3 regions of the Conyzicola sp. genome follow, and region 2 is predicted to be linked to each of the others. Evidence: predicted binding sites of a transcription regulator. Region 2 holds the regulator's gene; each other region holds the start of a gene.
The links. Region 2 encodes LexA, which represses DNA repair genes until DNA is damaged. Its sites were predicted from a motif close to TCGAACANNTGTTCGA; they were not measured.

Region 1 (3,268 bases), on a different contig from region 2:
GTGCAACCCGCTGGTGGCGAGAGAACAGCCGCTGCTCTCGGCCAAGGTCGAGCGGCCGGCCAGTGGAGTCGACGGTGACCTGCTGCAGCGCCCCGCCGCAGGAGAGCCGCTCGATCGTCTCGATCGACACGGGGGAGGGCTGCCCCTCGACCCAGCCGCGGCCAGTGCGGGCGCCCAGCGCGGATGCCGTGACGATGACGCGCACCACCGGGGCTCCGGTCGACAGAAGCCGCGAGGAGTCGTTGGCTGCCCCCTGTCGCAGCAGCTCAAGGAAGACGTCGGACGCGAGCTGCTCTGTCGTGCGCGCGTCGGCGAGCACGGCATCGCTGATCGACGCATCGTCGGAGTTGACGAACCTCGGGCCGCCCCGGCGGGGAGACGTGGCACGATCGAGCAGCTCGGAGCAGACGGCGGCGGACTCGGGGTCGAGCAGCCAGGTGAGTCGCGACATGCCGTCGGGCAGTCGGGTGATGCGCAGCGACCGTTGCCGCCGCTGGGCCCGCTCTCGATCGGCGATTCCGGCCTCGTCTAGCGCGTCACGCTCCTCGCGCGCGCGCCGGTACAGCTGGTCGGCATCGACGCCGAGCGAGCCGCCGGGGGAGCCGCCGAGCGAGCCGCCAGAGAAGCCGCCGAGCGAGCAGAGCCTCGACGCGGCGCTCTCGAGCTCTGCCGCTGACACTGCCGCCGACGGCTCGCCGAGACCCGCGCGGATGGCGTCTGCACCCGCCGCCGAGATACCCGCGGAGACGAGCGCAGCCGACACCGGCCGCAGCCACGGCTGGGTTGGGGTGGGTAGGGCGCCATCCACGACGATCGACCCCACGCGAACCGCGTGCGACGCCTCGTGCTTCGTCGAACCGGTGGCGACGCGCACCAGCTCCTCTGGTGTGCGGAACCCGGATCGCTGCGCAAGCCCAGAATGACCGAGCGATCGCGAAGAACGACGCGCAACCTCCCCGGCCAGGAGTGCGGCGTGCGTAGACGCGAGCCGCTGCAGGGTCGCGGCGACGGCCACCTGCCGCATGAGGGTGTCGTCGCCGAGGGCACCGATGATGTCGATAGACAGAGGCACAGCCTCGAGCGCCTGCACCGCTGCGGCGGTGAGCGATTCGAGTGTCGCGGTCATGCATCCATTTTCCCATTGTCGAACGTATGTTCGATAGTCCGAATGCCACTCTCGGGAGCGGCCTGTGGAGGAGGGGAGCTGTGGAGGAGAGGAGCCGCGGGGAGAGGGAGAGAGAGAGAGAGAGAGAGAGAGAGAGAGAGGAGCCGCGAGAGGAACTACCGGCAGAGGACAAGAGCCGTGGCACGCACAGCACCCCGCGAATCCACCCCAACAACCCCCCGATAGAATCGAGACCATGGCCAAGGCAGAACTCATGGATTACGACAAGGCCCTCGAACTCTTTGAGCCTGTGCTCGGTTTCGAGGTGCACGTCGAGCTCAACACCCAGACCAAGATGTTCAGCGACGCGCCCAACCCCGCTGCGCTCGGCAATGTGCACGCCGAGCCCAACACCTACATCACTCCGGTCGACCTCGGCCTGCCTGGCAGCCTGCCCGTCGTCAACGAGAAGGCCGTGCGCTACAGCATCAGCCTTGGCCTCGCCCTCGGCTGCAGCATCGCGCCGACGAGCCGCTTCGCGCGCAAGAACTACTTCTACCCCGACCTCGCCAAGAACTACCAGATCAGCCAGTACGACGAGCCGATCGCCTTCGACGGCCAGGTCGAGATCGAGCTGGCGAGCGGCAAGGTCGTCACCATCGAGATCGAGCGCGCCCACATGGAGGAGGACGCCGGCAAGCTCACCCACGTCGGCGGTTCCACCGGCCGCATCCAGGGGGCAGAGTACTCGCTCGTCGACTACAACCGCGCTGGCGTGCCCCTCGTCGAGATCGTCACGAAGATGATCCCCGGCACGGAGCACGACGCGCCGGAGGTCGGCAAGGCCTATGTGAGCGCCATCCGCGACATCGTCGTTGCCCTCGGCATCAGCGAGGCCAAGATGGAGCGCGGCAACCTCCGCTGCGACGCCAACATCTCGCTGAGCCCCCGCGGCAGCGGCAAGCTCGGCACCCGCACCGAGACCAAGAACGTCAACTCGCTGCGCAGCGTCGAGCGCGCCATCCGCTACGAGATCCAGCGCCAAGCCGCCATTCTCGCCAAGGGCGGCACCATCATCCAGGAGACCCGCCACTGGCACGAAGACACGGGCCAGACTAGCGCGGGCCGCCCCAAGAGCGACGCGGATGACTACCGCTACTTCCCAGAGCCAGACCTCCTTCCCGTCGAGCCAAGCCTCGAACTCATCGAGGAGCTGCGAGCCCAACTGCCCGAAGCGCCATCCATTCGCCGCAAGCGTCTCAAAGAGTCGTGGGGCTTCACCGACCTCGAGTTCCAAGATGTGCTGAACTCCGGCCTGCTCGTCGAGGTGGAGGAGACGGTGGCCGCCGGCGCCGCCCCCGCCCAGGCCCGCAAGTGGTGGACCGGCGAGATCGCCCGCCTCGCCAATGCCGCAGGCGTAGACGCGAGCACACTGGTAGCCCCGATCCACGTCAGCGAGCTCGTCGCCCTGGTCGAGAGCGGTGAGCTCACCGACCGCCTCGCGCGCCAGGTGCTCGAGGGCGTCGTCGCCGGCGAGGGAAGCCCGACCGAGGTTGTCGAAAGCAGGGGCCTGAAGGTCGTCTCCGACGACGGAGCCCTCATCGCCGCCATCGACGAAGCGCTCGCCGCCCAGCCCGACGTGCTCGAGAAGATCCGCGACGGCAAGGTGCAGGCCGCCGGCGCCGTCATCGGTGCCGTCATGAAGGCCATGAAGGGCACGGCCGACGCGGCCCGCGTGCGCGAGCTCGTGCTTGAGCGCGCCAACGCCTAGGTCATCCTCGCGACTGACTCGCCCCCGCGAGCATGCACATACGGTGGATGGATGGACACCCAGCCGCTGACCCTGCCCGTCGCGCCGGTACGCACGAGGGTGCCACTCGTCGTCGCAACCGCAAGTTACGTCGCCCTCATCGGCTGGATCACCCTGAGCACCGCCGACGACGGCAGCGCCGTGCGCGCGTCGTCAACGTGGATCATTCGCATGCTCGAGCGCCTTCCCATCGGCGTCAGCGGCGAGCAGTGGGAGTTCGCCCTCAACATCGTCATGTTCATGCCGCTCGGGCTGCTGCTCGTGCTCACCTTCGGCGCCCGTTTCTTCTGGGTCGCGGCCCTCGGCGGCATCGCCCTCAGCCTCTCGCTCGAGGGGCTGCAGCAGTTCATCCC
Region 2 (3,268 bases):
GACATCCACTCGCCGCGTGTGCCGTCGGTGTCGGAGGTCGAGTCGCTGCTGTCGACGGCTCTCGCGTCGATTCCGTCGCGCCAGGTCTGGGTCAACCCGGACTGCGGACTCAAGACCCGTGGCTATGCCGAGACGGTCGAGTCGCTGCGCAACGTGGTCGCGGCCACGCAGGCAGTGCGCGCCCGCGTTTCTGCGTCGTAGCTCCAGCTGCGGCCTCGGGGCCCCCGTTGTAGCACCTCGCTTGAGGTCACAACTGGGTCCCCGAGGCGGCCGAGCTTCACGTGCCCGGTCTCGGGCATGAAAAAAGCCCCGCCGAAGCGGGGCTCTTTTCGTTTAGGACCTAGGCGGCCTTGGTGCCCTGAAGCACCTCATCCAGGATGATGGAGGCGTCTTCGTCAGACACCTTCTGCGCGAGCGCGAGCTCGGAGATGAGCACCTGGCGGGCCTTGAGCAGCATGCGCTTCTCGCCGGCGGACACGCCGTGGTCCTGCTCGCGACGCCACAGGTCGCGCACGACCTCGCCGACGCGGTAGACGCTACCCGAGGCCATCTTCTCCTGGTTGGCCTTGTAACGGCGCGACCAGTTGCCCGGCTCCTCGACGAACTCGCTGCGCAGCACCTCGAAGACGGCCTCGACGCCGGCAGCGTCGATGACGTCGCGCACACCGACGAGTTCTGCGGAGTCGATCGGCACCTTGATGGTGAGCTCTGACGTGTGCACGTCGAGGGTCATGTAGGTCTTCTCTTCGCCCTTGACCATGACCTTGTCGAGCTTGGTGATCGTGACGGCACCGTGGTGCGGGTAGACAAGGGTTTCTCCGATGGTGAACTGCATGTGGGCATCCCTGTCTGTTGAATTGGCGTGTTGCCGTGATACGGCCGCGCGAGAAGCAGACACCAAGTTTACCAGCTATAGTGCGCCACCGCTGACGGGGTCATTCTCGAGACGGACGCGGGATGCTGCCGCAAGCAACAAGACTGGCTGGGTGCCATTCACGCCAAGCCACGCCGTCGCAATCCTCCCGTTCGCCCGCACCCCGCTGCCCGCCGCCGCCCTCGTGATCGGGTCGATGGCGCCGGACCTCCAGTACTTCGTGCCCCTCGGGCTCACTCGCTCGGCGAGCCACTCCTTCCCTGGCATCGTCCTGATCGACCTGCCGGTCGGCATAGCAGCGCTCCTGCTCTGGTTCTGGCTGCTGCGGGCACCCGTGCTCGACTACTCGCCGGCATGGCTGCGAGAAAGGATGCGGCCCGTGCCGCCCGTGCCGCAACCGCGTCGCTCATGCAGCGCTGACTCTGGTCGCCCTCGAGATTGGCGTTCTCACGCACCTGCTGCTCGACCTTCCGACCCACGTCGGCTGGCTCTCCGAGCAGTGGGAGTGGATGCAGGGCGACGTTGGCCAGTTCACCGTTCTGCGGGCGCTGCACTTCGGCTTCTCGGTTGTCGGCGCAGGGATCATCGCGTGGTGGACGTGGCGCTGGGCACTGCGCACGCCGCGGATTGCGGTTGCAGGCCGGCTGACGCAGGGGCAGCGAGTATTCGGGTGGGTGCTCACCGCATCCACGCTGTTCGTCGTCATGGCCGCGCTCTGGGCGGTCGCTGTCGTGCGCGGAGGCAACCCTCTCGGTGGCAGCGTGTGGTTCTTCGCTTTCTGTGCTGCGGCCGGCTGCGTGATTGCTGTTGTCGTCGTGCTCGCGCTCGTGTGGCGCTTCGCGCTACGTGACTACAGCGACCGCAGCACCGCCACGACCTTGCCGAGCACCTCGGCGTAGTCACCGAGGATCGGCTCGAAGGCAGAGTTCTGCGGCAGCAGCCAGGTGTGGCCGTCGCGCTGGCGGAAGACCTTGACGGTCGCCTCGTTGTCGAGCATGGCGGCCACGATCTCGCCATTCTCCGCCGTCTTCTGCTGGCGTACGACGACCCAGTCGCCGTCCATGATGGCGGCGTCGATCATCGACTCGCCGACGACCTTGAGCATGAACAGCTCGCCCTTGCCGACGAGCTGGCGGGGGAGCGGGAAGACCTCGTCGACCTGCTGGTCTGCCGTGATCGGGATACCGGCGGCGATGCGGCCGACGAGCGGCACCATTGCAGCGTCGCCGACGGACGGCGCGCTCGACTCGGCCGGAGCGTCGTCATCGATCGACGGCATCTCGATGAGTACCTCGAGGGCGCGCGGCCGGTTGGGGTCGCGGCGAAGGTAGCCGCTGAGCTCGAGCTGGTTGAGCTGGTGGGTGACGCTCGACAGCGAGGAGAGCCCGACGGCGTCGCCGATCTCGCGCATGCTCGGCGGGTAGCCCCGCGCCGTCACCGACTTCTGGATGACGTCGAGGATGGCGAGCTGCTTGTCGCTCAGGCTCGTGCGCCGGCGTGTGCGTTCTTCATCGGCCACGATCGGCTCCTTCAACGTTCGAATGTCAGTGGTCGCTGGTTGGGTGAGAACCAGACATTCGAAAGAGTATCCGCTGGCAGGCGCAAAACCAAAGACATATTCGAGTGTTGTGCAAAGAAATGTTCGAACAGTTTCGAATATCGACTTGAAAAAGACGTCAATCGAATATATGTTCGGAACAAAGCTTCGTATCCGGCACTCCCGGCCGAGTGCCGGATACGAAACCCCCGTAGAGGAGAAGGCAATGACTGCAGTAGGCATGGATTTCGGGTTCGCGGCTCCCAAGTCCCACCTGCGCCTGACGCCGCGCGGTCGCGCGGTGTTCACCTCGCTCGCCGCGCTCCCGCTGGTGGTCGCTGCGGCGCTCTTCGCCCTCAACGGCGGCGGCGCGGTTGCCACGCAGCAGGTGGCGCAGCCGGGGGTTGAGTACGAGTACGTGACGGTCGAGGCGGGGGAGTCCCTATGGGCTCTTGCCACCGACATCGCCCCGACGGCCGATCCGCGTGATGTGATCAGCGACATCCTCGCCTTCAACGGCATGTCGTCGTCGCAGATCGAGCCGGGCCAGCAGCTCGCGATCCCGACCAAGTACGCACAGCAGTAACAGCGCCCCGCGCCGAATACGCTGGAGCGCGTGACTTCTCTCGACGACCTCCCCATTCGCGACGACCTGCGCGGCAAGCACCCCTACGGCGCCCCGCAGAAGGCGGTTCGCGTCGCCCTCAATGTCAACGAGAACACGCACCCGATTCCCGAGGATGTCGCCCGCGACATGGTCGAATCCCTCGCCGCCGCGATCCTCACCGTCAACCGCTACCCCGACCGGGAGTTCACCGAGCTCCGCGAAGGGCTCGCGAGCTACCTCGGGCACGGCC
Region 3 (3,268 bases), on a different contig from region 2:
GCGCCTCTGGATGAGGTCACGACCATTGGCACGTACGTCGCTCCTCCACCTCCCGCTCCGGTGCCGTTCGCCGCACCGGCGGGCGGGTGCGATCCCAACTACTCGAGCCCATGCGTGCCGATCGCCTCCGATGTGGACTGTGCGGGAGGAAGCGGAAACGGTCCGGCATACGTGACGGGGCCGGTGCGCATTTCCGGCACCGACATCTACGACCTCGACCGTGACGGCGACGGCATCGCCTGCGACAAGTAGCGGTGCCGGCCCGCTCAGTAGGCTGAATGGATGGCGCACCCCGAGCTCGAGCAACTCATCGCGACCCTCGAGCTTCTGCGCGCGCCGGGCGGCTGCGCGTGGGATCGCGAGCAGACGCACGGCTCGCTGGTTCGCCACCTGCTCGAGGAGTCGTACGAGCTCGTCGACGCGATCGAGTCGGGGTCTGACGCTGCTCTCATCGAGGAGCTTGGCGACGTGCTCTACCAGGTGCTCTTTCACGCCGACATCGCGGCAGAGGCGGGGCGCTTCACCCTCGAGGATGTCGCGGCGCACATGAACGCGAAGATGATCGGGCGGCATCCGCACGTGTTCGGCTCCGCCTCGGCGTCGTCGGCCGCCGAGGTGGTCGAGCTGTGGGACGAGCTCAAGAAGGCAGAGAAGCCGGGCCGCACCTCCGTGCTCGACGGAGTGCCCCAGGCGATGCCCTCGCTACTGCTCGCCGACAAGCTGCTCGGCAAGGCATCCGCGCTTGGAGTAGTGGCGGCGCCGGCCGATGTGCCTGCCGTGTCTCCGACGTCGGAGGCAGAGCTCGGCGCGTCGCTCCTGGCCATCGTGAGCGCTGCGCGCGAACAGGGAATGGATGCCGAACGCGCCTTGCGAGGCGCGCTGCGGTCCCTGCAAGACGAGATTCGATCGGTGGAGTAGGTTCCGCGGCCTCTGGTGCTTCTGGTGTGATGGGGGTCGCGGGGTTGTCTTTCTGATTCCGGGTGTGCTGCGGGTCTGCGCTCGTGCTGCCTAGGCCGCTTCGCGGCTGGCCTGTCGGCGTTGGTGTCGGGGCTGCTGTGTTGGCGTTCGCTCCGGTGGTGTTGCTTGGGGGTGTTCTCCGTTTGCGTGCTTGGGTTCCGCGCCGCATGTGTTGCCTGGGTTCCGTTCCACGTGGGCTGCTCTGGGGAGTTCACCGTGCGTGCTGATTGGGTTCCTCTCGGCGGGAGTTGCTTGGGTCCTCTCCGCATGTTGCCCCTCGGCGTGTGTTGCCGAGGCGCCCTCTCCGCACGCGCCGCCTAGGCGTCCTCTCCCCGCGCGCCCGCAGGTGTCCTCTCCGCACGCGCCCGTGTGGCGTCCTCTCCACACGCGCCCGTGTGGCGTCCTCTCCACACGCGCCCCTGTGGATACGACTTCTCCCAAGATTGCTCGATCGCTCTAGAGCATACGTTCGAAGGTTGGGAGAATTGACGCATGCTCCTCACCGACGAACTCGACGCACTCGCTGCGGCGACCGTCGCGCTCGCGGGCTGTTCCTTTGCCGAGATAGACGACGCGGCTCTGCTCGCAGCGCACGCCCGTCTTGCCGAGTCGAGACGCCGCATCGACGCGGCCATCGCATCCTCGGCTGCAGAGATCGCACGGCGCTCCGATCGATCTCTCGGTTACGACGGGCTCGCCCAGCGACTCGGGGCCGGCTCCGCAGAGCGGCTAGTGCAGCAGGTCTCAGGGGTCTCCCGCCGCGATGCGGGCGCACTCGTGCGCATCGGGTCGCTCGACTCGACCTCGCCGCTCAGCACCCCCGTTGCGGCTGGCCGCCTGTCGATCGAGGCAGCAGAGGCAATCCGCGCCGGGCTCGGCGAGCCGTCGGCGGCGGTGCCGCCGGCCGCGATCTTCGCGGCAACCTCCTCGTTGCTCGAGTTGTCTGCAACCCTCACCGTGGAGCAGCTCAGCGCCCGCTCCCGTGCCCTGCGCGACGAGCTCGACGCGGCAGCACTGCCTCTCCGTGAACACGAGCTGCGCGAGCGCAGGTACCTCCGGCTCTCACCCCTCGCCGATGGCATGGTGCGCCTCTCCGGCCTCCTCGACCCCGAGTCCGCGGCCCTGGTAGGCGACTCGCTCGACGCAATTACCTCGCCGCGTCGCGGTGGGCCGCGCTTCGTCGATGCGCGCGCACGCCAGCAGTCGACGAACCTCGAGGTCGACTCGCGCAGCCTCGACCAGCTCATGGTCGACGCACTCGTCGACATCGTGCGGGTGGCGGCGTCTGCCGACGCCGGCCGTGTCTTCGGCCAGCGTCGTCCGTCGGTGCGGGTGCTCGTGGCGGAGCGCGACCTTCGCCACGGCGAAGGCCCCGCCCGGCTCGAGGCGACGGGTTCCACACCCGGGGGAGCGACGGTTTCTCTTGCGACGGCGGCTCGCCTCGCGTGTGATGGCGGCATCCAGCCGGTCGTCGTCGGCGACGCGGGCCAGGCGCTCCGCCTTGGCCGCACGCAGCGCCTGTTCAGCGCGCAGCAGCGACTCGCGCTCGCCGCGAGAGACGGTGGATGCCGCTTCCCCGGCTGCGATCGCCCGCCATCCTTCACCGAGGCGCACCACATCACGCCGTGGTCCCGCGGCGGCCGCACCGACGTCGACGACGGAATCCTGCTGTGTCGACATCACCACCTGCTGGTGCACAACAACGGGTGGCACATAGAGCGGCGCGGGGTCGAGTTCACCCTGCTGCCACCGTCCGCAGTGAATGGCGAGCGCCGGATGCCGATGGCACCACCAAGCGAGATCTGGAGCCGTGCGCAGCGCGCGGGGTGACCCCGGCGCGGGTCGCCCAGTCATGACGCCACTCCGAACGACACGGTGCCATCACCGCACCCCCGGCGGGGCCGATCAGTGTGCGAGCCGCGTACAACGCCCGTGGCGCGAGGCGTGAGGTGCCGGGTGCGAGGTGCGAGGTGCGAGGTGTGAGGTGCGAGGTGCGAGGTGCGAAATGCGGGGCGCGAAATGCGGGGCGCGAGGTGGTGACGCGGGGTGCCGGGTGCGAGGCGCGTTGCGGCTGGCGGGTGGTCAGGCGCCCTCCCCAACCCGAATGGAGAGGGCGCCCTTACCGAGCACTAGAAGAGCGCAGAATGCGCAATGTATTCCAGTGCTGGTGCAGGCCGCCCGATTTACCCGAATCGGGGGGCCCAGCTCATGGGAGAACTCTCATCGCAGAGCCGTTCTTACTGTGTGCCACTAGAGGGCAACTCGCACGAGCTTACAGAGCGGTCAGGGCACAGTCAAAGCAGCCCGCCAG

Region 1: AC14A7_RS10585 (HNH endonuclease signature motif containing protein) is a predicted target of LexA. The motif match lies at 1,145-1,160, and genes of this name have one in related genera.
Region 3: AC14A7_RS02035 (HNH endonuclease signature motif containing protein) is a predicted target of LexA. The motif match lies at 1,415-1,430, and genes of this name have one in related genera.

What each region holds. Positions count from the first base shown of each region.
Region 1 is NZ_JBXMIS010000117.1:29,355-32,622, forward strand. It holds gene AC14A7_RS10585 (HNH endonuclease signature motif containing protein) at 1-1,126, opposite strand, end outside; gene gatB (Asp-tRNA(Asn)/Glu-tRNA(Gln) amidotransferase subunit GatB) at 1,362-2,876, shown strand; gene AC14A7_RS10595 (VanZ family protein) at 2,928-3,268, shown strand, end outside.
Region 2 is NZ_JBXMIS010000017.1:19,410-22,677, forward strand. It holds gene metE (5-methyltetrahydropteroyltriglutamate--homocysteine S-methyltransferase) at 1-201, shown strand, start outside; gene AC14A7_RS01675 (CarD family transcriptional regulator) at 341-835, opposite strand; partial or broken gene AC14A7_RS01680 (DUF4184 family protein) at 834-1,232, shown strand; partial or broken gene AC14A7_RS01685 (DUF4184 family protein) at 1,279-1,773, shown strand; gene lexA (transcriptional repressor LexA) at 1,725-2,393, opposite strand; gene AC14A7_RS01695 (LysM peptidoglycan-binding domain-containing protein) at 2,638-2,997, shown strand; gene AC14A7_RS01700 (histidinol-phosphate transaminase) at 3,028-3,268, shown strand, end outside.
Region 3 is NZ_JBXMIS010000021.1:1,351-4,618, forward strand. It holds gene AC14A7_RS02025 (G5 domain-containing protein) at 1-252, shown strand, start outside; gene AC14A7_RS02030 (MazG family protein) at 283-918, shown strand; gene AC14A7_RS02035 (HNH endonuclease signature motif containing protein) at 1,450-2,787, shown strand.